DNA from 3 places in the Streptomyces sp. NPDC060232 genome. Region 2 is predicted to be linked to each of the others. Evidence: predicted binding sites of a transcription regulator. Region 2 holds the regulator's gene; each other region holds the start of a gene.
The links. The regulator HrcA, encoded in region 2, represses chaperone genes, less so after heat shock. The targets are predictions, from matches to a motif close to TTNGCACTCNGNNNNNCNGAGTGCNAA.

Region 1: a site for HrcA is predicted at 3,328-3,354, ahead of groES (co-chaperone GroES). Genes of this name have one in related genera too.
Region 3: a site for HrcA is predicted at 4,625-4,651, ahead of groL (chaperonin GroEL). Genes of this name have one in related genera too.

Annotation. Positions count from the first base shown of each region.
Region 1 is NZ_JBHXAG010000003.1:252,748-262,228, forward strand. It holds gene ACFWFZ_RS07420 (polysaccharide deacetylase family protein) at 1-437, shown strand, start outside; gene ACFWFZ_RS07425 (polysaccharide deacetylase family protein) at 452-1,321, shown strand; gene ACFWFZ_RS07430 (FtsW/RodA/SpoVE family cell cycle protein) at 1,542-2,936, opposite strand; gene groES (co-chaperone GroES) at 3,498-3,806, shown strand; gene groL (chaperonin GroEL) at 3,918-5,546, shown strand; gene ACFWFZ_RS07445 (ester cyclase) at 5,616-6,326, opposite strand; gene ACFWFZ_RS07450 (SDR family NAD(P)-dependent oxidoreductase) at 6,433-7,206, opposite strand; gene ACFWFZ_RS07455 (MOSC domain-containing protein) at 7,238-7,924, opposite strand; gene ACFWFZ_RS07460 (LysR family transcriptional regulator) at 8,013-8,912, shown strand; gene ACFWFZ_RS07465 (WhiB family transcriptional regulator) at 9,133-9,459, opposite strand.
Region 2 is NZ_JBHXAG010000007.1:40,562-50,042, forward strand. It holds gene ACFWFZ_RS12695 (ribonuclease Z) at 1-554, opposite strand, end outside; gene ACFWFZ_RS12700 (histidine triad nucleotide-binding protein) at 558-917, opposite strand; gene ACFWFZ_RS12705 (16S rRNA (uracil(1498)-N(3))-methyltransferase) at 997-1,740, opposite strand; gene ACFWFZ_RS12710 (nitronate monooxygenase) at 1,737-2,828, opposite strand; gene dnaJ (molecular chaperone DnaJ) at 2,986-4,125, opposite strand; gene hrcA (heat-inducible transcriptional repressor HrcA) at 4,126-5,142, opposite strand; gene ACFWFZ_RS12725 (MBL fold metallo-hydrolase) at 5,296-6,015, shown strand; gene ACFWFZ_RS12730 (DUF3097 domain-containing protein) at 6,050-6,859, shown strand; gene ACFWFZ_RS12735 (Uma2 family endonuclease) at 6,837-7,433, opposite strand; gene hemW (radical SAM family heme chaperone HemW) at 7,516-8,748, opposite strand; gene ACFWFZ_RS12745 (AMP-dependent synthetase/ligase) at 8,897-9,481, opposite strand, start outside.
Region 3 is NZ_JBHXAG010000018.1:95,829-105,309, forward strand. It holds gene ACFWFZ_RS24650 (serine/threonine-protein kinase) at 1-380, shown strand, start outside; gene ACFWFZ_RS24655 (hypothetical protein) at 390-572, opposite strand; gene ACFWFZ_RS24660 (phosphoribosylanthranilate isomerase) at 715-1,323, opposite strand; gene ACFWFZ_RS24665 (hypothetical protein) at 1,362-1,841, opposite strand; gene ACFWFZ_RS24670 (Uma2 family endonuclease) at 2,284-2,781, shown strand; gene groL (chaperonin GroEL) at 2,871-4,493, opposite strand; gene ACFWFZ_RS24680 (cold-shock protein) at 4,811-5,017, opposite strand; gene ACFWFZ_RS24685 (MoaD/ThiS family protein) at 5,413-5,691, opposite strand; gene thrC (threonine synthase) at 5,728-7,002, opposite strand; SAM riboswitch class I at 7,020-7,177, opposite strand; gene ACFWFZ_RS24695 (glucosyl-3-phosphoglycerate synthase) at 7,363-8,340, shown strand; gene ACFWFZ_RS24700 (trehalose-6-phosphate synthase) at 8,388-9,481, shown strand, end outside.

The sequences.
Region 1 (9,481 bases), on a different contig from region 2:
ACAACTACCCGTACTTCAAGCAGATGCAGGCCGCGGGCGTCACCCTGAACAACCACACCCTCAACCACCGCTACATGCCCGGGCTGTCGTACGAGCAGCAGCGCCAGGAGATCTGCGGCCAGCAGGACACCATCCAGAAGACGTTCGGCAAGCGGCCTACCCTCTTCCGGCCGCCGTACGGCAACTACAACGACGACACCCTCAAGGCGGCGAAGTCCTGCGGCATCAAGGCCGTCCCGCTGTGGAACGCCGAGGCGTTCACGAACCGCATGGACTACCGAGAGTGGGACCGCGACCTGCACCCCGGTGACATCATCCTCACGCACTTCCGGGGCAAGGAGGACTGGAAGGGCACGATGCCTGACATGATCCGTCATGTCATGAAGACCGTCACGGACAAGGGCTATGCCGTGGCTCGCCTGGAGGACTACTTGTGAGGTATGCGCGCCGGTTGGTAGCCGGAACGCTGGCGGCCGGCGCGCTCGCGCTCTCGCTGACGGGGTGCGGGGAGCGCGTGGTCCCCACCGAACGGCTGGGCCGCAAGGCCACACAGGAGCCGTCGCAGACGCCGTCCGCGTCGGCGTCGGCTCCGGTGCCGGCCTCCGGGGGCGCGCAGGGAGGCGCTTCCGACGAGGCGTACAGGAAGTGGGGCCTGACGGCCCCCGTCCAGTACGCACCCAAGCCCGCCCAGAAGCCGCAGATCCCCAAGGCGGCCCCCGGCAAGGTCCCGGTGATAGACCGAATACCCATGCCGGCCGGGGAGAAGGTGGTCTTCCTGACCTTCGACGACGGCGCCGAGAAGGACCCCGAGTTCCTCAAGATGGCGGCCGACCTCAAGCTGCCGATCAGCATGTTCCTCACGGACAGCGTGGCCTCGTCGGACTACGGGCACTTCGAGAAGCTCCGCGACAACGGCTCGGCGAGCACGGTGAACAACCACACGCTGACCCACCCGAACCTGAGGACCCTCTCCTTCGAGGCGCAGAAGAAGGAGATATGCGGCCAGCAGGACCGGCTGGAAAAGCGCTTCGGCCAACGCCCGCCGCTCTTCCGTCCGCCCTTCGGCAACTACAACGACGACACCCTCCGGGCAGCCTCGGAGTGCGGTGTCTCGTCGGTCCTGCTGTGGCGGGTGTCGATGCAGATCAACAACTTCCAGTACGCCCAGGGCTCCGCCCTCCAGCCCGGCGACATCATCCTGGCCCACTTCCGCGGCCCGTCCGAACTCAAGGGCGCGACGGAAACCCAGATGACGGCCCGCATGCTCCAGCGCATCCAGGAACAGGGCTACCGCATAGGGCGCCTGGAGGACTACCTGTAGGGACGCGGGGGCTCCGGGGGCGGGAGCTGCTGGGGAGGGACCGGAAGGCGCGGCGGGGGTGCGAGGAACGAGCGCCCTTGAGGGGCCGGCCCGACACGGACAGACGATGGGACTGACGGGAAACCCCCAGGACGTCTCTGATACCGCCCAGCACGGACACCGCTCCCGAAGCCACCCCGTGCCTCTTCGTCTCCTCTCCGCCTCCTCCCCGCCTCCGCCCCTACACCCCCATCACCGGGGTGATCGTGGTTTCCGCCGGGCCTCGGGCGTCGGCCTCGCGTTGGCGTTCCGCGCTGTCGCTGATGCGGAGGAGGAGGGCGACCATGACCCAGTTGGCCAGGAGGGACGAGCCGCCCTTGGCCAGGAAGGGCAGGGCCTTGCCCGTGAGGGGGATCAGGCCCGTGACGCCTCCGGCGACCACGAAGACCTGGAGCGCCAGCGCCGAGGCCAGGCCCACCGCCAGCAGCTTGCCGAAGGGGTCGCGGGCGCCGAGTGCCATCCGCAGCCCGCGCTGCACGAGGAGCGCGTAGAGGATCAGTACGGCCATGACCCCGGCCAGGCCGAGTTCCTCACCCACCGTCGTGAGGATGAAGTCGCTGCGGCCGGCGAACTTGATCAGCTCGGGGTGGCCCATGCCGAGGCCGGTCCCCGAGATGCCGCCGGTGCCGAAGCTGAACAGCGCCTGCGCCGACTGGTCCGAGGTGACGCCCGGGGGAGGGGTGTCCCAGTAGACGGAGAGCGGGTTCAGCCAGGCCGCCACGCGCGCCTTGACGTGCGGCTCCGTCGAGCCGACCACGAAGGCCCCGACCGAGGCCATGAGCACGCCGCACACGATCCAGCCGGTGCGCTCGGTGGCGACGTACAGCATCACCACGAAGACGCCGAAGAAGATCAGCGACGTACCCAGGTCCCGCTCGAAGACCAGCACCAGCATCGAGAGGATCCACACCGTGACGATGGGTCCGAGCTGGCGCATCGGGGGCAGTCGCATGCCGAGGAACCTGCGGCCCGTCAGGGCGAGGGAGTCGCGGTGGATGACCAGGTAGCCGGCGAAGAAGATCGCGATCATGATCTTCACGAACTCGCCGGGCTGGACCGAGAAGCCGAAGAGGATGATCCACCGCTTGGCGCCGTACGTGTCCGCGCCGAAGAACGCCGGCGCGATCAGCAGCACCAGCGCGACCGCCATCGTGATGTAGATGAACCGCTGGAGCAGCCGGTGGTCGCGCAGCAGGGCCAGCACCGCGATGCAGGCGGCGACGCCGACCACCGTCCACAGGAGCTGGCCCGGGGCGTTGGCGTCCGAGTTCCACCGCTCGATGTAGCCCTGGTCGAGCCGGTGGATCAGCACCAGCCCCAGCCCGGTCAGCAGCATGGCGAGCGGGAAGACCAGCGGGTCCGCGTAGGCCGCGAAGCGGCGTACGCCCAAGTGCCCCACCAGCGACAGCAGCGTCATGCTGATGGTGAAGCCGGCGAGGTTGGGCGGGAGCTCGCCGTTCATCGCGAGGCCCGCGGCCGCGTGCCCGAAGACGGCGATGGCGATGACGAAGACGAGGAGCAGCGCCTCGGTGCGGCGGCGGACGCCCGCCGCCGCCAGGGGCCTCAGTCCGCGCACGGGATGCCGCCGACGTCCTTGGGGGCGGACGGGGCGTACGGGGAAGGCGTCGCGAGCGCGGAGCGCGGACGGGGTCTCGTGCCCGTGGAGGCGCCTGGTTCGCCGGGGCTGGCGGAAGCTTTGGGTCCGATCTGCTCGGCAATGAGGCGCTTTATCTTCATATCGTCTACGACGTTGATGTCCTCCCCAAGGTTCCTTCCGAACCTCCGACGGGAGTGTCGTGAACCGCACCCGGCCGCCGGACAGGCACACCCGCACGCCCCCGATCACCCGCGCGACCCGCGCGGGAGCGGTGCCGGCCGGGTGCCGTCGATGCGTCAGGGAAGCCGGTCGGCCGAGCTGCCTGCGAGGCGCCCCGCAGGGGATCCGCGCAACGCCCGGACCGCGGGAATTGGCACTCCGCTTGACCGAGTGCTAATCACCGGAATAGTCTCGCACCTGGCACTCGCCCCCGGTGAGTGCCAACACAGCGACAGGCAGGTCCGGCACCCGCGACGACGGATCGACCTGGTCGCCACCTCAGACAGTTAACCCCGGATCTCCGAAGGGGGAGGTCGGATCGTGACGACCGCCAGCTCCAAGGTTGCCATCAAGCCGCTTGAGGACCGCATTGTGGTCCAGCCGCTCGACGCCGAGCAGACCACGGCCTCCGGCCTGGTCATCCCGGACACCGCGAAGGAGAAGCCCCAGGAGGGCGTCGTCCTCGCGGTTGGCCCGGGTCGCTTCGAGGACGGCCAGCGTCTCCCGCTGGACGTCAGCGTCGGCGACATCGTGCTGTACAGCAAGTACGGCGGCACCGAAGTGAAGTACAGCGGCGAGGAGTACCTCGTCCTCTCGGCTCGCGACGTGCTCGCGATCGTCGAGAAGTAATTTCGCTTCACAGCACTGCTTTGAGCTGCGCCCCTGGTCACCCCGCTGATTGCCGGGCGGCGAGGGGCGCAGCCCGTTAAACCGAGTTTTCGAGAGGGCTGAACCGCTCCCATGGCGAAGATCCTGAAGTTCGACGAGGACGCCCGTCGCGCCCTCGAGCGCGGCGTCAACAAGCTTGCCGACACGGTCAAGGTGACGATCGGCCCCAAGGGCCGCAACGTCGTCATCGACAAGAAGTTCGGCGCCCCCACCATCACCAACGACGGTGTCACCATCGCCCGCGAGGTCGAGCTGGACGACCCGTACGAGAACCTGGGCGCGCAGCTCGTGAAGGAGGTGGCGACCAAGACCAACGACATCGCGGGTGACGGCACCACCACCGCCACCGTGCTGGCCCAGGCGCTGGTCCGCGAGGGTCTGCGCAACGTCGCCGCGGGTGCTTCCCCGGCCGCCCTGAAGAAGGGCATCGACGCCGCGGTCAAGGCCGTCTCCGAGGAGCTCCTCGCGACCGCCCGCCCGATCGAGGACAAGTCCGACATCGCTGCCGTGGCCGCGCTCTCCGCGCAGGACGCCCAGGTCGGCGAGCTCATCGCCGAGGCGATGGACAAGGTCGGCAAGGACGGTGTCATCACCGTCGAGGAGTCCAACACCTTCGGCCTGGAGCTGGAGTTCACCGAGGGCATGGCCTTCGACAAGGGCTACCTCTCCCCGTACATGGTCTCCGACCAGGAGCGTATGGAGGCCGTCCTCGACGACCCGTACATCCTGATCAACCAGGGCAAGATCTCCTCCATCCAGGACCTCCTGCCGCTGCTGGAGAAGGTCATCCAGGCGGGTGGCTCCAAGCCGCTGCTGATCATCGCCGAGGACGTCGAGGGCGAGGCGCTCTCCACCCTCGTCGTCAACAAGATCCGCGGCACCTTCAACGCGGTGGCCGTCAAGGCCCCGGGCTTCGGTGACCGCCGCAAGGCGATGCTGCAGGACATGGCCACCCTCACCGGTGCCACCGTCATCGCCGAGGAGGTCGGCCTCAAGCTCGACCAGGCCGGTCTGGACGTACTGGGCTCCGCCCGCCGCGTCACCATCTCCAAGGACGACACGACCATCGTCGACGGTGGCGGCAGCCACGAGGAAGTCCTCGGTCGCGTCAACCAGATCAAGGCCGAGATCGAGTCCACGGACTCCGACTGGGACCGCGAGAAGCTGCAGGAGCGCCTGGCGAAGCTCGCCGGCGGCGTCTGCGTCATCAAGGTCGGCGCCGCCACCGAGGTGGAGCTCAAGGAGAAGAAGCACCGTCTTGAGGACGCCATCTCCGCGACCCGCGCCGCGGTCGAGGAGGGCATCGTCTCCGGCGGTGGCTCCGCGCTCGTCCACGCCGTCAAGGTCCTTGAGGGCAACCTCGGCCTGTCGGGCGACGAGGCCACCGGTGTCGCGGTCGTGCGCCGCGCCGCCGTCGAGCCGCTGCGCTGGATCGCCGAGAACGCGGGCCTTGAGGGCTACGTCATCACCTCGAAGGTCTCCGAGCTCGACAAGGGCCAGGGCTTCAACGCCGCCACCGGCGAGTACGGCGACCTGGTCAAGGCCGGCGTCATCGACCCGGTGAAGGTCACCCGTTCCGCGCTGGAGAACGCCGCTTCCATCGCCTCCCTGCTGCTCACGACCGAGACCCTGGTCGTCGAGAAGCCGGCGGAGGACGAGGGCGACGCCGGTCACGGCCACGGTCACGGCCACAGCCACTGACCCGCTCGACGTCGAAGGCCCCGTTCCGCAGCCGTGCGGAGCGGGGCCTTCCCCGTGTGCGGGCGCTCCCTAGGCCGCGTGGGGCGATGCGGTTCCACCCATCTGGCGCTGCAGGGCGCCGGGGTTGTAGTGCCACCAGCCCTCGATGATCTCTCCGCCCTGGCATCGGAAGGTCGTGGTTCCGGACATCTCGTACGTCTTCCCGGTCGGTGCGACCCCCATGAACTCTCCCTTGTGGGTGCCGCGCCAGTTCCACACGGTCGTGACCATGTCGCCCTCGGCCACCTGGGCGATCGGTTCGAAGGTCATGTCGAAGGCGGCGCGCCACGTCTCCATGTCGGAGCGCATGCCCTCGCGTCCGATGACGGTGGGCTCCTCCTTGCTGGCGTCGTGGTCGATGTAGTTCGTCGCGAAGCACTTGTCGAGGACGCTCATGTCGCCGGCCGTGGCGACGTCCTGGAACACCCGGTTGCAGAGCTGCTTGTTGAGGTGTTCGTCGCGGACCACGTCGAGGTTCATGAACTTCGGCATTCCCTCGCAGAGGGCCACCATCTCCTGGAACATCCGGTCCGTCTCAGGGAGCTGAGAGTTCTTCATCGCCTCCTCGTACGAGTCGAACTCCACCATGTCCACGAAGTGGTTCTTGGCCTCGCGGTCCTGGCCGATCATCGTGTGCGTGGCGGTGCGCCTCCCGCTGCTCTGTTCCGCCCAGCGGTCGATGAGCGCGTTCATCTCATCGAACCGCGTGGTCTCATAATCGATCACCTGTACGAATGTCATCGCGTCGCCTCCCGCTGGAGATGGGACATGTCCAGTTTAGGGAGGCTTAGGCAGTTTGGCGGTTTCAGTGGGACCCCGACGGAGGCTTACCGACGGGTCACGAGCGCTACTGGGGCCCGTACTTGCGGCCCGTCCGCGAGGACACCCCGCCCAGCAGCCCGCGCGGCGCCAGTTTCACCACGCCCATCAGCGCCTTGTACCGCGGGTCCGGGATCGACACCGTCTTCCCGCGCGCCAGGTCCGCCAGCGCCGCAGCCACCAGCTTGTCGGCGTCCAGCCACATCCAGCCGGGGATGCTGTCCGTGACCATGCCGGCGCGCTGGTGGAACTCCGTCCGCACGAAGCCGGGGCACAGCGCCATCAGCCGGACCCCCGACCCCGCCATGTCCCGCGCCGCTCCCTGGGTGAACTGCACGACCCAGGCCTTGCTGGCCCCGTACGTACCGCGGGGTACGAAGGCGGCCACCGAGGCCACGTTGATCACGCCACCGCGGCCGCGCGAGCGCATCGACTCCGCAGCCGCCGAGGTCAGCCGCAGCACCGCCTCGACGTGGACCTTGAGCATGGTCAGCTCGTCGGCCATGGAGACCTCGAGGTAGCGGCCCTTGTTGCCGAAGCCGGCGTTGTTGACCAGCAGGTCGACCGGGTGCGTACGGTCGCCGAGGCGCTTCTCCACCGCAGCGATGCCCGCGTCCGTGGAGAGGTCGGCGGCCAGTACGTCGGCCTCGATGCCGTGCAGGTCGTGCAGCTCCGTGGCCTGCTCGCCGAGCCGCTTGGTGTCGCGCGCCACCAGCACGAGGTTGTGCCCCTGGGCGGCCAGCCGCCGGGCGAAGGCGGCGCCGATGCCCGCCGTGGATCCCGTAATCAACGCAGTCGTCATAGGCGCAACCTAGCCGCCTCGGATGACAGCGTTATCGCGCCCCGGCCCCGGCCCCGTACTTCTCCACGTACTGGCGCACCTTCTCGTGCGCCTCCGGCTCCATCGCCGTCCCCGCGGCCCGGGTGCGCGGCAGCAGGGCGCGCTCCGTGGTGAAGGCGCGGAACCACAGCTGGACCGTCACGTCGTGGTCCGGCCGGTGGATGATCTCGATGGGGTCGCCGGGGGAGACCGAACCCTCCTGGATCACCCGCAGGTACGCACCCGGCCGAGCCTCCCGGGTGAACCGCCTGACCCAGCCGGCCTCGCCCAGCACCCCCTGGAAGGTGCGGCACGGGATGCGGGCGGAGGCCACTTCGAGGACGAGGTCCGCGCCGACCCGCCAGCGGTCGCCGAGCCGCGCGGTGTTCAGGTCGACGCCGGAGGTCGTGAAGTTCTCGCCGAAGAGGCCTGCGGGCAGTTCGCGACCCAGCTCGCGCTCCCACAGGTCCAGGTCCTCGCGGGCGTACGCGTAGACGGCCTGGTGGTCGCCGCCGTGGTGGCGCCGGTCGCACACCGTGTCGCCCTCAAGGCCGCTGCCGAGGCCGGTGGCCTTGGCGCCGGGGGCGACGACGCGGACCGGGCCGGGGACGGGGCGCTTGCCGATGCCCGTCACCCCGCTCTCCGCGTCGGTGTGCTCGGAAGGGGTGGCGGCGCCGAGGTTCACGGAGATCAGATGCATGGGACCCATGGGCACAGGCTAACCGCGCAACCCCAAAGCGGCACAGAGGTATTCGCGCAAGCGTCAAAGCGGGCCTTATGCTCACAGGGTGATCGAGGCACGTCATCTCCGGGTACTGCGCGCCGTCGCCGGGACCGGATCATTCTCCGCCGCCGCGCGCGAGCTCGGCTGCACCCAGCCCGCCGTCTCCCAGCAGATGAAGGCGCTGGAGCAGTCGGCCGGCACCCCGCTGCTCATCCGCACCGGTCGCGAGATGCGGCTGACCCAGGCGGGCGAGGCCCTGGTCCGGCACGCCGCCGGCATCCTGGCGGGGCTGACCGCCGCCGAGGAGGAGGTCGCGGCCATCGCCGGGCTGCGCGCGGGCCGGGTGCGGCTCGTGTCCTTCCCCAGCGGCAGCTCCACCCTGGTGCCGACCGCGCTCGCGGCGATGCGCGCCGAGCACCCGGGCACCCGCATCTCCCTCGTCGAGGCCGAGCCGCCGCGGTCGGTGGAGATGCTGCGCGAGGGCGACTGCGACCTGGCGCTGGCCTTCCGCTACGGAGGCTCCGCCGGGTCCGCCGCCGAGTGGGAGGACCTCGTGGTGCGGCCGCTGCTGACCGACCGGCTCGTGGGACTGGTCCCCGAGGGGCACGCACTGGCCGGCGCGGAGCGCGTGGGCATGGCGGAGCTGGCCGACGAGCCCTGGATCGCGGGCTGCCCGCGCTGCCGCCGCCATCTGGTGGAGGTGTGCGAGGACGCGGGCTTCACCCCGCGCATCGACTTCGCCACCGACGACTATCCGGCCGTGGTCGGCCTGGTCGGCGCGGGGCTGGGCGTGGCCGTGCTGCCGGAGCTCGCGGTGGAATCCGTACGGGCCAAGGGCGTCAGCACGCTCGTCGTGGAGCCGGCGGTCGAGCGGGAGGTCGTGGCGCTGACGCTGCCCGACCTGGCCCGGGTTCCGGCCGTGGCGGCGACCCTGGCCGAGCTGGAGCGGGCGGCGACGCGCTGACCGTACGCCCGGGCCGGACGGCCCTGAGAACACGCTCGGCCCGGACGGCCCTGACCGCACGCCCGGCCCGGACGCGCCGACCGGCTGGGTGCGGCCGGAGGCGCCGACCGCACGCACGGGGGCGCGTACGGCCGAACGCGTGAAACCGGGACCGGGCGGCGACACGCCCGGGCGTGCGGATGGTGCGGAGGAAACGTTCCTTCCGTCGTTTCGTCGGCTCTCAGTGCGGCGCGATCGGTCCGATCGCACTCGACGCGGGGATCAGTCGGTGCCGGGCGCGGCCCATCAGTTCCTCGCGCTCGTCCTCCGTGAGGCCGCCCCACACCCCGTAGGGCTCCCGGACGGCGAGTGCGTGCGCGGCGCATTCCGAACGAACCGGGCATCGCATGCAGACCTCTTTAGCCGAGGCCTCACGCGCGCTCCTGGCCGCGCCCCGCTCGCCTTCCGGGTGGAAGAAGAGGGAGCTGTCGACCCCGCGGCAGGCGGCTAGCAGCTGCCAGTCCCAGAGGTCGGCGTTCGGTCCGGGGAGGCGGGAGAAATCTGCCATTGGTAGTCCTCTTGGTGCCGGT
Region 2 (9,481 bases):
ACCTCACCGAGCCGTCCCTCCCGCTGGATCCGGCCCACGTCGGGGCCCTTGATCCCGTGCCGGGCGAGCTGTTCGGGCACCATCCGGCGCCCGTCGGGCTCGGTGATCCGGTAGCCGAAGGACTCCACCGGGTGCGAGAGCCGCCGGGCCTCCAGGACGTACGAGGCCCCGCGCGCCACCGGCCCGTCCTCGGACACCGGTTCCTCGATGAGCGGCACGGTCTCCCGGTAGGCCGTGGCGTACCGCAGCCGGTCGAAGAACCTCTGCCCCGACGCCGGGTAGTGCGCGGCGACGGGGTGCGGGACCTGGTCGAGGTTGATCCGCTGGATCACCCCGGCGAGGCCGAGGCTGTGGTCACCGTGGAAGTGGGTGACGCAGATCCGGTTGATGTCGTGCGCGGCCACCCCGGCACGCAGCATCTGGCGCTGCGTGCCCTCGCCCGGGTCGAAGAGGATGCCCTCGTCGTCCCAGCGCAGCAGGTAGCCGTTGTGGTTGCGGTGGCGGGTGGGCACCTGGCTGGCGGTGCCCAGCACCACGAACTCTCTGACGGACACGTGCTACCCCGGGGGCCACTGGAGGCCGCGGCCGCCCAGGACGTGCGCGTGGGCGTGCCAGACGGTCTGTCCGGCGCCGGAGCCGGTGTTGAAGACGACCCGGTAGCCGTAGTCGTCGATCTTCTCGTCGGCGGCGACCTGGGCGGCCTCACGCAGTATGTCGGCGGCGACGGCCGGCTCCGCGGCCGCGAGGGAGGCCGCGTCGGGGTAGTGCACCTTGGGGATGACGAGCACGTGCGTGGGCGCCTGCGGGTTGATGTCCCGGAAGGCGACGGTGGTCTCGGTCTCCCGTACCACCGTCGCCGGGACGGCACCCTCGACGATCTTGCAGAACAGGCAGTCGGCCTGCGGTTCCCCGGCCATTGCTCACCCTCCCGTGATGTTGATCGGTCGGGGCATCGTATCCAGCCGGGCGCCCGCGGCGGGCGTGTGTTCCGGCCGGTCAGGCCCAGCGTCCGGTACGGGCCAGCAGGACCGCCGCGGCCGCGGTGCCGGCGGTGGAGGTCCGCAGGACGGAACGGCCCAGGCGGTAGGGGTGCGCCCCGGCCGCGGCGAAGACCTCCAGCTCCTCCGGGGACACCCCGCCCTCCGGGCCGACCACCAGGACGACGGAACCGGAGGCGGGCAGCTCGGCCGTGGCCAGGGCCTGCGAGGGGGTGTCGCGGTCCTCGTGCAGGACCATCGCCAGGTCGACGCCGGCCAGCAGCGCCGCGACCTGCTTGGTGGACATGGCCTCTGCCACCTCCGGGAAGCGGACCCGGCGGGACTGCTTGCCCGCCTCCCGGGCCGTGGCCCGCCACTTGGCCAGGGACTTGGCGCCGCGGTCGCCGCGCCACTGCGTGATGCAGCGCGAGGCCTGCCAGGGCACGATCGCGTCCACGCCGGTCTCGGTCATGGTCTCGACGGCCAGCTCGCCCCGGTCCCCCTTGGGCAGGGCCTGGACCACGGTGATGCGGACCGCGGGCTCCTCCTCCCGGCCGGCCGAGGTGACCGCGACGACGAGCCGGTCCTTGCCCTCGGCCGCCTTCACCACCGCCTCCGCCCAGCCGCCCCGGCCGTCCGTCAGGACCACCTGCTCGCCCGGGTTCAGCCGTTTCACGGACACGGCGTGCCGGCCCTCCGGGCCGTCCAGGACGAACTCCGCCCCTGCGGGGACCTCTTCGACCACGAACACCGGGGCCGTCATGACGCACTCCTCATCTGCATTTCCTTCAACGTGCTCTGCGCCTCGGCCAGTTCAGCCGCCAGCACCTCCACCAGCTGCGCCGCCGGAAGGGCCCGGGCGAGCCGGTGCCCCTGGCCCGCCCACAGGGCCATGCCCTGCGGGTCGCCGGCCGCGGCGGCCGCCTTGCGCAGCCCCGAGGTCAGGTGGTGGACCTGGGGGTAGGCGGCCGGCGCGTAGGGGCCGTGCTCCCGCATGAAGCGGTTGACCAGCCCGCGCGCCGGCCGCCCGGAGAAGGCCCGGGTCAGCTCCGTCCGGACGAAGAGCGGATCGGTCAGCGCCTTCTTGTGCACGGGGTCCGCCCCCGATTCCGGGCAGACCAGGAAGGCCGTCCCGAGCTGCGCCGCCGCCGCGCCGGCCGCCAGCAGTGCGGCGATCTGCGCACCGCGCATGACGCCGCCAGCCGCGATGATCGGCAGGGCCACCGCCTCCCGTACCTGCGCCACCAGCGCGAGCAGTCCCACCGCCGCCGTGCCGTCGATCTGCGGGTCGTCGCGGTGGGTGCCCTGGTGGCCGCCGGCCTCGACGCCCTGGACGCAGACGGCGTCGGCGCCCGCCTGCTGGGCGCTGCGGGCCTCCTCCACGGAGGTCACGGTGACGACGGTGTACGTGCCGGCCTTGCGCAGGGCGGCGAGGGCCGCGGGGGCCGGGCAGCCGAAGGTGAACGACACGACCGGGACCGGGTCCTCAAGGAGGATGGCGAGCTTGGCGTCGTAGCCGTCGTCGCTGGTGCCGATGATGTCCTCCTCTGCGAGCGAGATCGCGTACCAGCTGGCCTCGCCGGCCAGCTGCCCGCGGTACGCCTCCACCGCGGCCGGGTCGACGTGGCCGGTCTGCGGCATGAAGAGGTTGACACCGAAGCGGCGGCGGGTGAGCGCGCGTACCTGCTTGATCTCCTGGTACATCCCGTCGGCGGTCTTGTAGCCCCCGGCCAGGAAGCCCAGCCCGCCCGCCTCGCACACGGCGGCGACGAGCGGCGGGCAGGAGGCGCCGCCCGCCATGGGGGCCTGCACGATCGGGTGGGAGGAGAGACCGTTCGCCGCGGTGGACATGGACTGCATCGTGCCACGTCCGGCCCATGGGGCCGAATCACCGCATTCGCCTGGCATAGTCCGCTTCCCGGCGGGCCCGCCGGCGGCTCCGGCAGCCACGCGAAGAGCCCGGCCGGAGGATCCCCGGGCCGGGCTCGAAGCGGTTTCCGTCCTTCGGTCAGCGACCGTTGAACGCGTCCTTCAGGCGGCTGAACAGGCCCTGCTGGCCCGGCGCGAACTGGCCCATGGGCCGCTCCTCGCCGCGCAGCTTCGCCAGCTGGCGCAACAGCTCCTCCTGCTGGGCGTCCAGCTTGGTCGGGGTGGTGACCTCGACGTGGACGATCAGGTCGCCGCGCCCGCCGCCGCGCAGGTGTGTGACGCCGCGCCCGTGCAGCGGGATCGCCTGGCCGGACCCGGTGCCGGGCCGGATGTCGATCTCCTCCAGGCCGTCGAGCGTCTCCAGCGGGCATTTGGTGCCCAGTGCGGCCGCCGTCATGGGGATGGTGACCGTGCAGTGCAGGTCGTCCCCGCGCCGCTGGAAGGTCGGGTGCGCCAGCTCGTGGATCTCCACGTAAAGGTCGCCGGCGGGACCGCCGCCGGGGCCGACCTCGCCCTCGCCCGCGAGCTGGATCCGGGTGCCGTTCTCGACACCGGCCGGGATCTTGACCGTCAGGCTGCGGCGGGAGCGGACCCGGCCGTCGCCCGCGCACTCGTGGCACGGGGTCGGGACGACGGTGCCGAAGCCCTGGCACTGCGGGCAGGGGCGCGAGGTCATGACCTGGCCCAGGAAGGACCGGGTGACCTGCGAGACCTCACCGCGGCCGCGGCACATGTCACACGTCTGCGCCGAGGTGCCGGGGGCGGCGCCCTCGCCGGAGCAGGTGGTGCAGACGACGGCCGTGTCGACCTGGATGTCCTTGGTCGTCCCGAAGGCCGCCTCGTCCAGCTCCAGGTCGAGGCGGATCATGGCGTCCTGGCCGCGGCGGGTCCGCGAGCGCGGGCCGCGCTGCGAGGCCTGGCCGAAGAAGGCGTCCATGATGTCGGAGAAGTTGCCGAAGCCGCCCGCACCGAAGCCGCCGGCCCCACCGCCGCCGCCCGAGGACGACAGCGGGTCGCCGCCGAGGTCGTAGACCTGCTTCTTCTGCGGGTCCGAGAGCACCTCGTAGGCCGCGTTGATCTCCTTGAAGCGCTCCTGCGTCTTCGGGTCCGGATTGACGTCCGGGTGGAGTTCACGCGCGAGGCGCCGGAAGGCCTTCTTGATCTCGTCCTGCGATGCGTCGCGGCGTACGCCGAGGACGGCGTAGTAGTCCGTGGCCACTTACGACTCCGCCAGGATCTGTCCGACGTAACGTGCCACTGCGCGTACCGCTCCCATCGTTCCGGGGTAGTCCATGCGGGTCGGTCCGACCACGCCGAGTTTGGCGACCGTTTCGCCGCCCGAACCGTAACCGACCGAGACGACCGACGTGGAGTTGAGCCCCTCGTAGGCGTTCTCGTGCCCGATCCTTACGGCCATCCCCGACTCGTTGGCCTCGCCGAGCAGCTTGAGGAGCACGACCTGCTCCTCCAGCGCCTCCAGCACCGGCCTGATCGTCAGGGGGAAATCGTGTCCGAAGCGGGTGAGGTTGGCGGTACCGCCGATCATCAGCCGCTCCTCCGCCTCCTCGACCAGGGTTTCGAGGAGGGTCGACAGCACGGTGGAGACCGTGCCGCGGTCGTCGGCCTCGAAGGACTCCGGGAGGTCCTGGACGAGCGGGGGCACGTCGGTGAAGCGCCGGCCGACGACCCTGCTGTTGAGCCGGGCCCGCAGGTCGGCGAGCGAGGCCTCGCCGAAGGGGCTCGGGCAGTCGACGAGCCGCTGCTCGACGCGTCCGGTGTCCGTGATCAGTACGAGCATCAGGCGCGCGGGGGCGAGCGAGAGCAGCTCCACATGCCGGACGGTCGACCGGGTCAGGCTCGGGTACTGGACGACCGCGACCTGCCGGGTGAGCTGCGCGAGCAGCCGCACCGTACGGCCGACGACGTCGTCGAGGTCGACGGCTCCGTCGAGGAAGTTCTGGATGGCCCGGCGCTCGGGCGTCGACAGCGGCTTGACCCCCGCCAGCTTGTCGACGAAGAGGCGGTAGCCCTTGTCGGTGGGGATCCGGCCGGCGCTGGTGTGGGGCTGGGCGATGTAGCCCTCTTCCTCCAGCACCGCCATGTCGTTGCGCACGGTGGCGGGCGAGACGCCCAGCCGGTGCCGCTCGGTGAGCGCCTTGGAGCCGACCGGCTCCTCCGTCCCGACGTAGTCCTGGACGATGGCGCGCAGCACTTCGAGTCTGCGTTCGCTGAGCATCGCGCACACCTCCAGCGTGATCCGTTGCCGTGTTCTGCCGTGTTCTGGCGTTCGTTGGCACTCTGTACGTTCGAGTGCCAGGAATCCCCCGCTCAGTGTACGGCCGGGCAGTAAGACCCTGGCAAGGGAGGCCCGCCAGGGTAGCGTCGCGGCATGGACGTGCGTTGGGAAGAGGCGGGCTGGGAACGGCTCACCGGACGGGCCGGCCGGCGGCGTCTGCCGGTGTGGGACTGCACGGTGGGGCTGGTGGTGGGGGACGAGTCCGTCCTTCTGATCGACCCCGGTTCGAGTGTGCGCGAGGGCGCTCGGGTACGGGCGGAGGCAGAGCGGCTGACGGGCCGGAGCGTGACCCATATCGCATTCACCCACGGGCATTTCGATCACGTACTGGGCGCGTCCGCCTTCGCGGGGGCCGAGGTCTTCGGGGCGGTCGGGCTGGACCTGCTCCTCGCGTCGGGCCGCGAGGAGCTGCGCGGGGACGCGGTGCGGCACGGGCTCGCGGAGGAGGAGGCCGCCGAGGCGGTGGACCTGCTGGTGCTGCCCGGCCATGCGGTGTCGGGCGAGTGGACGCTGGAGCTGGGCGGGGTACAGGTGCTGCTGGCCAACGTGGGGCCCGGGCACACCGGGCACGACCTGGCCGTCTTCGTCCCGGGCGAACGCGAGACGGTGTTCTGCGGGGACCTGGTCGAGGAGTCGGGCGAGCCGCTGGCTGGCCCGGACGCAATGCCGCGGCAGTGGCCCGCCGCCCTGGACCGGCTGCTGTCGCTGGGCGGTGAGGACGCGCTGTACGTGCCGGGTCACGGAGCGGTGGTCACCGCGGAGTTCGTGCGTGCGCAACGCGCCACACTGGCGGCCCGTTCCGGCGTGTCGTAGACGGCGGGCGCGCGGCTCTCCTAGTGTCGGCCGGATGCGCGAGTACTCCCCCGACCTGACCCCGCAGTGGAAGCGCCCCAAGGCCGTGCCGGAGGTCGCCGCGGAACCGGACCTGGTGGTCGAGGTGGCGGGTACGGACTTCTGCGGCGCGGTGGTGGCCTGCGAGGCGGGCACCGTGACCCTGGAGGACCGCTTCGGCAAGCGCCGGGTGTTCCCGATGGAGCCGCGGGGCTTCCTGCTGGACGGCGCGGTGGTCACCCTGGTCCGCCCGCCCCGGGGGCCGTCGGCACCGGCCCGTACGGCGTCGGGGTCGATCGCCGTCCCCGGTGCGCGGGCACGGGTGGCCCGGGCGGGCCGGATCTACGTCGAGGGCCGGCACGACGCCGAGCTGGTGGAGCGGGTCTGGGGCGACGACCTGCGCATCGAGGGCGTGGTGGTCGAGTATCTGGAGGGCGTCGACGACCTCCCGGCGGTGGTGGCGGAGTTCGGTCCGGCGCCGGACGCCCGGCTGGGGGTGCTGGTGGACCATCTGGTGCCGGGCTCGAAGGAGTCCCGTATCGCCGCCTCGGTGACCTCGCCGGACGTGCTGGTGGTGGGCCACCCGTACGTGGACGTCTGGCAGGCGGTGAAGCCGTCCGCGCTGGGCATCCCGGCGTGGCCGGCCGTCCCGCGCGGCCAGGACTGGAAGACGGGCGTCTGCAGGGCGCTGGGCTGGCCGGAGAACACCGGGGCCGCCTGGCAGCACATCCTGTCCCGGGTGCGCTCCTACAAGGACCTGGAGCCGACCCTGCTGGGCCGCGTGGAGGAGCTCATCGACTTCGTCACGGGTGACGGTGGGGCCTGACACCCTCGAAGGTTCCGAAGTCGCTCGTGTCCAGCTCGATGCCGAGCAGTTCCAGCGGCAGCGGCTCACCGAACTTCGAGACCCTCTGGGAGCGGTAGTCGGCGTCGTCACCCCTGCCGGCCGGGATCGTCAGCAGGACGCACTGCGCGACGATGGGGTCGATGATCAGGTAGGCGGGCACCCGGCCCGCGGCGTAGACGGAGCGCTTGACCACGTAGTCGCGGTCGACGCTGGTCTTGGAGACGACCTCCACCACCAGCGTGATCAGCTGCGAGGGCAGGAGACGGCCCGACCCCGGCTGCGCCTCGCGATCCAGGACCACCAGATCGGGCACGGGTTCGCTCGCCTCGTCGACGATGTCGACGTCCTGGGTCTGAAGGCGCGCCCACCGCTTGCGCGGAATCTGATCCTGCACGTCCTCCACGATCAGGTTGTGCACCAGATCGGGGCCGGCCATCATCACGATTTCCCCCCGGAGGAGCTCGGCCTTGACTCCGTCGGGAGGCTGGAACCCCTCGAAGAACTTGGCCATCCCACGCTCGTCCACAGCGGTCATCTCCGTGGTCCTCCACATCCGCCGCGTGCTGTCGGCGGCAGCCTAGGGACAGCGTAGGCAGTCCGGACAAGGATCCGGGGGTATTCACTCCGCCGGGTGATCAGTCGACCAGGTCGCGGACCACGGCGTCGGCCAGCAGCCGGCCGCGCAGAGTCAGCACGCCCCGCCCGGCCTCGTAGGGGCCCGGCTCCAGGAGGCCGTCAGCGAGGGCCCTGCGGGACGCCGCGAGGCCGGCCGGGGCGAGCAGGGCCAGCGGCACGCCGTCCACGAGGCGCAGCTCCAGCAGGATCCGCTCCACGCGGCGGTCCTCCTCCGAGAGCAGCTCGCGCCCCGCGCCCGGGGAGCGGCCCTCGGTGAGGGCCGCGGCGTAGGCCCCGGGGTGCTTGACGTTCCACCAGCGCACCCCGCCCACGTGCGAGTGGGCGCCCGGCCCGGCGCCCCACCAGTCGGCGCCGCGCCAGTACAGCTCGTTGTGCAGGCAGCGTCCGGCTTCCGAGGTGGCCCAGTTCGACACCTCGTACCAGGAGTAGCCGGCCTGGGCCATGACCTCGTCGGCGATCAGGTAGCGGTCGGCGTGGACGTCGTCGTCGGTCATGGGGACCTCGCCGCGGCGGATCCGGCGGGCCAGCTGCGTGCCCTCCTCGACGATCAGCGCGTAGGCGCTGACGTGGTCGGGGCCGGCCCCGAGGGCGGCGGCGAGGGAGTCCCGCCAGTCCTGGTCACTCTCACCGGGCGTGCCGTAGATCAGGTCGAGGTTGACGTGCTCGAAGCCCGCCGCGCGCGCCTCGGCGACGCACGCCTCGGGGCGCCCGGGCGTGTGGGTGCGGTCCAGGACCTTCAGGACGTGCTGCTTGGCGCTCTGCATGCCGAAGGAGATCCGGTTGAAGCCCCCCGCGCGCAGCTCGGCCAGGTACGCCGGGTCCACGGACTCCGGGTTGGCCTCCGTGGTGATCTCGGCGTCGTCGGCCAGGCCGAACTCGTCCCGGATCGCCGCGAGCATCCGTACGAGGTCGGCGGCGGGCAGCAGCGTCGGCGTGCCGCCGCCGACGAAGACAGTGCGGACGGGCCGCGGGTCGTCGCCGAGGACCTTCCGCGCGAGGCGGACCTCGTCGATCAGGGTGTCGGCGTAGTTCTCGCGGGAGGCGAGCACGCCTCCGGTGCCCCGCAGCTCGGTGGCCGTGTAGGTGTTGAAGTCGCAGTACCCGCAGCGCGTGGCGCAGTACGGGACGTGCAGGTAGAACCCGAGCGGCCGCTCCCCCGCGCCCGCCAGGGCATGCGACGGCAGCGAGCCGTCTTCGGGCATGGGTTCACCGTCGGGGAGTGCGGAAGGCATACCCCCATCATCCCGCACCCGGCACGGCTTCCGGCCCCGCGCCCGTCCGGCCCCGCCGGCGTTCGAGGCGCGGGGTCCGGGGCGGAGCCGGAGAAGGGGGTGTGCGGGGCTGCCCGGTCGCCCCGCCCCGCCGGGCCCGCGGCAGGCGCTACGCCTCGCGGGAGCCTTCGTACATCTCCTCGATCAGGTGCTTGAACTCACGCTCGACGACCGGCCGCTTCAGCTTCAGGCTGGGCGTGAGGTCGCCGTGCTCGACGTCCAGGTCGCGCGGCAGGATCCGGAACTTCTTGACCGTCTGCCAGCGCTGGAGGCCCTCGTTCAGGGTCTGGACGTAGGTCTCGATGAGCCGGTTGGTCTCCGGCGCCGCCAGGACCTCCTTGTACGTCCGGCCCTCCAGCCCGTTCTCGGCCGCCCAGGTCAGGATCGACGGCTCGTCGAGCGCGATCAGTGCCGAGCAGAAGTTCCGGTCGGCGCCGTGCACGACGATGGTCGACACGTACGGGCAGATCGCCTTGAACTGGCCTTCGATCTCCGCCGGGGCGACGTACTTGCCGCCCGAGGTCTTGATCAGGTCCTTCTTGCGGTCGGTGATGCGCAGGTAGCCGTCGGCCGACAGCTCTCCGATGTCGCCGGTGTGCAGCCAGCCGTCGGACTCCAGGACCTCTGCGGTCTTGTCCGGCTGCCCGTGGTAGCCCTGCATGATGCCGGGGCCGCGCAGCAGGACCTCGCCGTC
Region 3 (9,481 bases), on a different contig from region 2:
CGTACCCCGGGCTGAAGCTGAACGAGAAGAACTCGATCAGCTTCAAGGAGCCCGTCCAGCACGAGGACGGCGACCGCACCGGGGACATCCGCATGAAGTGCGGGCTGGCCAGCGGCTGCGAGATGGAGAGCGACACAAGCGTGTTCTCCATGCCACGCAAAGCCGGCACCGGCAACCTCGAAACGTGCCGCGAACAGCTGAAGAACGCGCGGGAACACGACCTGACGCTCCACGTCATGGCGGCCGGCAGCGAGGTCTGCGTCCGGCACGCCTCCGGGGACATCGCGCTGTTCGTCATCGGAATCAAGTCGGCGCCGGGCCTGTCGAAGGACCCCAGCTGGCTCAGGGCCGACATGACGATCTGGCGCGCGGCCTCCTGACGCAGGGCGTCACGCCGCCCGCTGCGGCGCGTCCGCGTCGAGGGCCACGACGAGGAAGGCGTCCCGGTCGAGGTCCATCACGACGGTCGCCCGCTGGCCGCGCTCCCGGCACCTGGCCGCGTACTCCTCGGCGGGCCAACTGCCGTAAGGGTCACCGGCGGGAAAGGAGTTCAGCACCTTCGTACGGCGCACGGCTTCCACCTCCTGAACGACGTGGCGTCCTCGCCCCTCTGGTGCCCCGTCCACCGCATCGCATGCGGGGTGCCGGTCCTCCGGGGGCGAGGACATCGCCTACACCCTGCAGGTGCACGGCCGCGGCAGCCTCGGCGGCCGTCTAGCCTCGGGCTTGGCGCGCCGCCTCGACGAAGGCGCGGATCAGTTCCGGCGACTTCACGCCGCGCTCCCGCTCGACGCCGCTGGACACGTCCACGCCCCAGGCTCCGGTGGCGGCGAGCGCCTCGCGCACGTTGCCCGGGTTCAGCCCGCCGGCCAGCAGCCACCGGCCGTCGGGCGCGGTGAAGTCCGCCGCCCCCCAGTTCCACGGCTTGCCGGAGCCGGGGTCGGGGGCGTCGAGCAGCAGCAGGTCCTCGCCGTACTCACCGCAGCGCTCCACCCGCTCGGCGGTGGCCCGCAACAGGGTGCGGCCCTCGGCGCGCAGCGCCGCGAAGTCGCCGGGACCCTCCTCGCCGTGCAGCTGCACGCCCCGTACGCCGCTCTCCTCGGCCAAGCGGCGCACCTCCTCGACGGACTGCCCGCGGAACACCCCGACGGTCAGCACCGATGTTGGTACCCGGGCGGCCAGCTCGCGCGCGGTCGCGGCGTCGACCGTACGGGGGCTGCCGGGCGCGAACACGAACCCGACGGCATCGGCCCCGGCCGCCACCGCGGCGTCGACGTCCGGCGCGGTCCTGAGCCCGCAGATCTTGACGAAGAGGTCAGCCATACGGCCAGCCTATGCCGACCGGACCGGCCCGGACCCCGTCACCGCCCCACCTGCACGGGACCGAGCACGGCCCCGCCGACGAAGGCCGCGAGATGGGCGGCGCCCACCTCGTCGGCGGCGGCGAAGTGCACGTAGACGGTGTGCCGCCCGTCGGGATGCTCCTCGTTGAGATCCAGCTCCACCCGCTGGTTCGTCGGGTCGGCCGACGAGGACGGTATCCCGGGCACGTCCGGCCAGACCCCCCGCCACAGCATCGTGGCCGCCCCGCCGCGCAGCGCCCGCAGGAACCCCTGTTCCACCGGTCCCGGAGCCGCGTACGCGTCGACGGTCAGCGGCAGCGCCGCCGCCAGTTCCCGGTCGTCGCGCGGCAGTTCGGCACCCAGGTACCAGGTGTCCGCCGCGGCCCAGTAGTCCGACGGATCGAACATGCCCGCCGGCAGCAGCGCCGCCATCCCCCGGGCCTCGGCGACGCTCTCCGTCCGCGCGCACAGCCACATCTCCGGTTCGAGCGGCCTCATCCGCCCGCACAGCAGCCGGGCCCGCCGATGGGCCTCCCCGAGATCATCGGTCCGGAACACGGGATAGGCCCGCGAACTCCCCACCCCGTCCTCATCCCTGCCCGTCGCGCCGGGGAGGCGGTACGGACGGATGGCGCACCTTCGCGTACGCCTCGGCGGAATCGGCGGTGCGCAGCACGGGATGAGCGACGGAGTTCCCCATGGCCGTACGGTCACACGCCCCCACCCACCCCGGCCAGCGGTTTTCACCGCCCGATCGGGGGAGACCACTCCGAGGGCCGGGCGGGGCCCCGGCCGCGGCACTAGCCTGAAACGAGGCACGGGCTCAGCGCTGCACGCCATCCGGAGGAATACGGTGACGATCATGATCGAGCGGGCCACACCCATAGATGCGTTGTCGGCGCCACCAGCCTTCGAGGACCTTCTGCGCACGGTCGCGGAGATGGACACGCCAGACGGCTTCAAGGCCGAGCTCATCCGGGGGAAGATCGTCGTGTCACCGTTTTCCAGGCTCCGATACTCCCGCCCCATGCGCCTGCTGCGTGAGCAGCTCCAGTCACATGTACCCGACGGCTGTTTCGCGGACACCTCCCCCTTCCTCTTCCGGTTCCCATCGGCAGAGCGCGGCTACGGACCCGATCTGTACGTCGCGGAGGAGGAAGCCTTCGAAGGGGACGGGCTGCACGCGGATGGAGCGGCGCTCTCCCTGGTGGGAGAGTTCACGTCCGTCTCCACCAAGGACGCCGACTGGAACGAGAAGCTCGACGTCTACGGGCGCCTCGTCCCCGTCTACCTGGTCGTCGACATGCAGGACTCGGAGATCACCTGTTTCCACGACCCGTCGCCCCACGGGTACCGCGCCCGCACGACGGTGTCCTTCGGTGAGCCGCTGCACGTCCCGGCGCCGTTCGACTTCGCGATCGACACCACCGGATTCTGAGGGTCAGGAGGGCCCGGGAACGCCCGAGGGCGGCACCCCCGCGGGGGTGCCGCCCTCGTTCGAGAACAGCCGATCGACTAACAGGTCGATCAGAAGTCCATGTCACCGCCCGGCATGCCGCCGCCCGCGGGGGCACCGGCCTTCTCGGGCTTGTCGGCGATGACGGCCTCGGTGGTCAGGAACAGCGCGGCGATCGACGCGGCGTTCTGCAGCGCGGAGCGCGTGACCTTCGCCGGGTCGATGATGCCCTCGGCGATCATGTCGACGTACTCGCCGGTCGCGGCGTTCAGGCCGTGGCCGATCGGAAGGTTGCGCACCTTCTCGACGACGACGCCGCCCTCAAGACCACCGTTGACGGCGATCTGCTTGAGCGGGGCCTCCAGGGCGAGCTTCACGGCGTTGGCGCCGGTCGCCTCGTCACCCTCGAGCTCCAGCTTCTCGAAGACCGCGGAGGCCTGCAGCAGGGCCACGCCACCACCGGCGACGATGCCCTCCTCGACGGCCGCCTTCGCGTTGCGAACGGCGTCCTCGATGCGGTGCTTGCGCTCCTTGAGCTCGACCTCGGTCGCGGCACCGGCCTTGATGACGGCCACGCCGCCGGCCAGCTTCGCGAGGCGCTCCTGGAGCTTCTCGCGGTCGTAGTCCGAGTCGGAGTTCTCGATCTCGGCGCGGATCTGGTTGACGCGACCCTGGACCTGGTCGCTGTCACCGGCACCGTCGACGATGGTGGTCTCGTCCTTGGTGATGACGACCTTGCGGGCGCGGCCGAGCAGGTCGAGACCGGCGTTCTCCAGCTTGAGGCCGACCTCCTCGGAGATGACCGTGCCGCCCGTGAGGATGGCGATGTCACCGAGCATGGCCTTGCGGCGGTCGCCGAAGCCCGGGGCCTTGACGGCGACGGACTTGAAGGTGCCGCGGATCTTGTTGACGACCAGGGTCGACAGTGCCTCGCCCTCGACGTCCTCGGCGATGATCAGCAGCGGCTTGCCGGACTGCATGACCTTCTCCAGGAGCGGCAGCAGGTCCTTGACCGAGCCGATCTTGGAGTTGACGATCAGGATGTACGGGTCGTCGAGGGACGACTCCATGCGCTCCATGTCGGTGGCGAAGTACGCCGAGATGTAGCCCTTGTCGAAGCGCATACCCTCGGTGAGCTCCAGCTCCAGACCGAAGGTCTGGGACTCCTCGACGGTGATGACGCCTTCCTTGCCGACCTTGTCCATGGCCTCGGCGATGAGCTCGCCGATCTGGGTGTCGGCGGCGGAGATGGAGGCCGTCGAAGCGATCTGCTCCTTGGTCTCGACATCCTTGGCCTGGGCGAGCAGGGCGGCGGAGACGGCCTCGACGGCCTTCTCGATACCACGCTTGAGGGCCATCGGGTTGGCACCGGCGGCCACGTTGCGCAGGCCCTCGCGGACGAGTGCCTGGGCCAGGACCGTGGCGGTGGTCGTACCGTCGCCGGCGACGTCGTCCGTCTTCTTGGCGACTTCCTTGACCAGCTCGGCGCCGATCTTCTCGTACGGGTCCTCGAGCTCGATCTCCTTGGCGATGGACACACCATCGTTGGTGATCGTGGGGGCGCCCCACTTCTTCTCAAGGACGACGTTGCGACCCTTGGGGCCAAGGGTGACCTTGACGGCGTCGGCGAGCTGGTTCATGCCTCGCTCGAGGCCGCGGCGGGCCTCCTCGTCGAACGCAATGATCTTGGCCATCTGAAGTGGTCCTCCCGGACAGCGGTGGATTGCTCCCAGGACCGCGCCCGCGCCCGCGACGGACGGCCTGCGTGCCCGGTGGTTCCTTCCCACCGGACCCTGCGGGCCTCACCGACCCGGTCCTCGTTTCAGTAGCACTCTCACTCGTAGAGTGCTAACGCCAATGATTAGCACTCGACCCCCGAGAGTGCAAGCGGCTTCACCAAAGGCCCTGGTGACACGCGAGGGGCCCACATCCCGTGTCCGGGATGTGGGCCCCTCGTAGGCCTTCCGGGTCTTCGACGGAAGACCGAGCGTCGGTGGTCGATGCTCCGGGACTAGCCGAGCGCGAGCTTGACCATGTCCGCCTGCGGACCCTTCTGGCCCTGCGAGATCTCGAACTCGACCCGCTGACCCTCTTCAAGGGTGCGGTACCCGTCCATCTGGATGGCGCTGTAGTGGACGAACACATCCGCACCACCGTCGACCGCGATGAAGCCGTAGCCCTTCTCCGCGTTGAACCACTTGACGGTGCCCTGAGCCATGCCTAACTCCCCTATTACCGGCCCTTGCGCGGGAACGCACTTCGCGTTCCCGGGTCAGAACTTGCGTCGGAACGCATCGACCGAGGCTGAATGTATCTGCGCGAGTGCTGTCTGCAACAGGTCAATCCGACGAGAAATCTGGACACCGAGAAACATTGAAATAGAGTGAAAATTTGGCATGTTCCAGGGCAACTCGGGCCTGACATATCTCGCCAAAGCCCCATACCGCACCCGCACATTGGCCCGATGTCGACCCTCACGCGACCCGTTCATATGCAGCGGGCAAGTCCAGCGGAGGGGACTTCCCCAACTCTACCGTGCCCAATCAAGCAGAATTCCCCCCTCCGCTTTTAGTGGAGGGGGGAATTACGCTTTCTCGCCCGGGGTCAGCCGGGTCAGCAGCCGCCCGCGACCGCCGGGATGATCGAGACGCCGGCGCCGTCCGGCGTCACCGCCTCCAGCCCGCCCTCGAAGCGCACGTCGTCGTCGTTGACGTAGACGTTCACGAAGCGGCGGAGCTTGCCCTGGTCGTCCAGGACGCGCGCGGCGATGCCCGGGTGGTTCTTCTCCAGGGACTCGATGACCTCGGCGAGGGTCGCACCCTCGGCCGGGACCTCGGCCTGACCGCCGGTGTAGGTGCGCAGGATGGTGGGGATGCGGACGTTGACGCTCATGGCGCTACTGCCTTTCCGGTAGTGCGGGGAGGGTGGTCAGGCCAGGCCGGCGGCGCGGAACGCGTCCAGGCTGGGGCGGATGGTGGCGGTCTGTCCGCTGTCCGCGGCCACCGCCTCCAGGGTCTTGAGGCCGTCGCCGGTGTTGAGGACGACGGTGGTCAGCGCCGGGTCGAGCTGCCCGTTCTCGATGAGCTTCTTCGTCACGCCGACGGTCACGCCGCCCGCGGTCTCGGCGAAGATGCCCTCGGTCTGCGCGAGGATCTTGATGGCCTCGACGACCTGCTCGTCGTTGACGTCCTCGACGAAGCCGCCGGTGCGGCGCGCGATGTCCAGGACGTACGGGCCGTCCGCCGGGTTGCCGATGGCCAGCGACTTGGCGATGGTGTTCGGCTTCTGCGGGCGGACCACGTCGTGACCGGCCTTGAAGGCGGTCGACACCGGCGAGCAGCCCTCGGCCTGGGCACCGAAGATCTTGTACGGCCTGTCCTCGACGAGACCGAGCCTGATCAGCTCCTGCAGACCCTTGTCGATCTTCGTCAGCTGCGAGCCGGACGCGATCGGGATGACGATCTGGTCGGGCAGCTGCCAGCCGAGCTGCTCGCAGATCTCGTACGCCAGGGTCTTGGAGCCCTCGCCGTAGTACGGGCGCAGGTTGACGTTGACGAAGCCCCAGCCCTCGCCCAGCGGGTCGCCGATGAGCTCGGAGCAGAAGCGGTTGACGTCGTCGTAGTTGCCCTCGATGCCGACGAGGTCGCCGCCGTACACACCGGCCATGACGACCTTGCCCTGCTCCAGGTCGTGCGGGATGAACACGCAGGAGCGGAAGCCGGCCCGGGCGGCCGCGGCGCCGACGGCGCCGGCCAGGTTGCCGGTGGAGGAGCAGGACAGGGTGGTGAAGCCGAAGGCGCGGGCGGCCTCGACGGCGATGGCCACGACGCGGTCCTTGAAGGAGTGCGTCGGGTTGCCGGAGTCGTCCTTGACGTAGAGCTTGCCGGTGACGCCCAGCTCCTTGGCCAGGTTCGCCGCGTCGACGAGCTTGGTGAAGCCGGGGTTCAGGCTGGGCTTGGACGCCACGTCGGCGGGGACGGGCAGCAGCGGCGCGTAACGCCAGATGTTGGCGGGGCCGGCCTCGATCGCGGCGCGCAGGGCCTCGGCGTCGCCGGTCGGGAGCTCGTAGGCGACTTCCAGCGGTCCGAAGCACTCGGCGCACGCGAAGATGGGACCGAGTTCGAAGCGGGTACCGCACTCGCGACAGGAAAGGCCGGTGGCAGGTCCGAGATCGACAGAGGTGGCGACAGTCTGTGCAGCCATGATGGCGAGGCCCTTTCTCCTCATCTTCCCCATGGCGCATTTCGCCATGAGACGGAATTGGCACCTTCCCTAGCCGGGGACCTCGCTGACGAGCGCTGCTGCGCAATCGCGAGAACCGACTGGAGGGTTGCCGGGGCTTCAACGGGCCGTGTCCCTCTGCCCCTCTGGATGAGCGGTATGGCACCGGCACACGCGCTCTGCGGCGCGCCGGTGCGTTTGTACGCGGGGGACCCCGGCATGCGGTGGTCCTTCGCGTTGTTCAAGACTGTAACCGAAGGGCCGGGCGGTTGAGACAGCCGTCCGAACCGCGAGATGGATCACATAAAGGCCGATATCGCCGACACGCAGGGAGTGCTGAGAGTGCTGGAAGAGGTGGAGCGCTGGCTGGCCGACCGCTCCTGGTCCGCCGCCGACCGACCGCTCGACCAGCTGCTCGACCTCAAACGGGCGGCCGGGACCACGGTCAGCGTGGTGCTGCCCGCGCTGGACGAGGAGGCGACGGTCGGCGCGATCGTCGAGGTGATCCGGCGTGAGCTGATCGAGGGACTTCCGGTCCCCCTCGTGGACGAGCTGGTCGTGGTCGACTCGGGCTCGGCCGACCGGACCGCCGAGGTCGCGGCGAAGGCCGGCGCCCGGGTGGTGCACCGCGACGAGATCCTGCCGCGGATCCCGGCGCTGCCCGGCAAGGGCGAGGTGCTGTGGCGCTCGCTGCTGGTCACCGGCGGGGACGTCGTCTGCTTCGTCGACGCCGACCTGCGGGACTTCTCCGCCTCCTTCGTCTCCGGCATCGTCGGCCCGCTCCTGACCGACCCCGGCGTGCAGTTCGTCAAGGCGATGTACGACCGCCCGCTCGGCACGGAGTTCGACGGGCTCGCCTCCGGCAAGACCCCCGGCCAGGGCGGCCGGGTCACCGAGCTGGTCGCCCGCCCGCTGCTGAACCTCCACTGGCCGCAGCTGGCCGGCTTCGTCCAGCCGCTGGGCGGCGAGTACGCCGTACGGCGCTCCCTGCTGGAGCGGCTGCCCTTCCCCGTCGGCTACGGCGTCGAGCTGGGCCTGCTGGTCGACGCGCTGCACACCGTCGGACTGGACGCACTGGCCCAGGTGGACGTGGGCGTACGGCTGCACCGGCACCAGGACGGCCAGGCGCTCGGCCGGATGGCCGCGGCGATCTATCGGACGGCGCAGGTACGGCTCTCGCGCGGGCACCTCGTACGGCCGGAGCTGACGCAGTTCGAGCGCGGGCCGGAGGGCTTCGTACCGCGGACGTACGCGGTGGACACCGAGGAGCGGCCGCCGATGCTGGGCGTGCAGGAGTACGGCCGGCGCCACGTCGCGTGACCGTGTCCACACGTTTGAGCGAGCGCGGGCCGGGCTAGGTTCGCGGCATGGCTTCTCAGGTACTCGTCGCGGCGAACCGCGGCCCGCTCTCCTACGCCCTCTCCGACGACGGCACCCTCAGCGCCCGGCGCGGCGGGGGCGGTCTCGTCTCCGGACTCTCGGCGGCCCTCGCGGAGCAGCCGGGTGCGCTGTGGATCTGCGCGGCGCTGTCGGACGCGGACCGGGAGGCGGTCCGGCGGGACGTCTCCGAGCCGGGCGTCCGGATGCTGGACATCGATCCCACGATGTACGACGACGCGTACAACGGCATCGCGAACTCGGTGCTGTGGTTCACCCACCACCACCTGTACGACGTGCCGCGCGAGCCGGTCTTCGACGCGGAGTTCCGGCGCCGGTGGGACGCGTACGTGGCGTACAACGGGGCCTTCACGCGCGCCCTCGCCGAGGAGGCGGCGCAGGGGGCCCGCGTACTGGTGCAGGACTACCACCTGGCGCTGGTCCCGGGGCAGCTGCGGGAACTGCGTCCGGACCTGCGGATCGCGCATTTCACGCACACCCCGTGGGCGTCGCGGGAGTTCCTGGACATGCTGCCCGACGACATCCGCAGCGAGCTGGTGTGGGGGATGCTCGGCGCGGACGTGGTCGGCTTCCACACCTGGTCCTGGGCGCAGGCCTTCCTGGACGGCACGCACCTGGACGACGAACGGGGCATCGCCGAGCCGAAGTTCGCGACCGGGGTGGAGCCGTCGAAGGCGAGGTACGTCCAGAAGAACCCGGCGGGTCCGGTGCGGCACAAGCGGACCGAGGTGGCCGTGTACCCGCTGGGCGTGGACGCCGACGATCTGCGGGCGCTCGCGCAACGGCCGGAGGTGGACGCGAAGCTGGCGGAGCTGCGGGCGGAGGTCGCGGGCCGCAAGACGATCGCCCGCGTGGACCGCACGGAGCTGTCGAAGAACATCCTGAGGGGCCTGCTGGCCTACCGGGAGCTGCTGACGGTCCACCCCGAGTGGCGCGGCCGGGTGGTGCATCTGGCCTCGGCGTACCCGTCCCGGCAGGATCTGAAGGTGTACAGGGACTACACGGCGGCCGTCTCGGAGCTGGCGGCGGAGATCAACGCGGAGTTCGCCGCGGAGGACTGGCA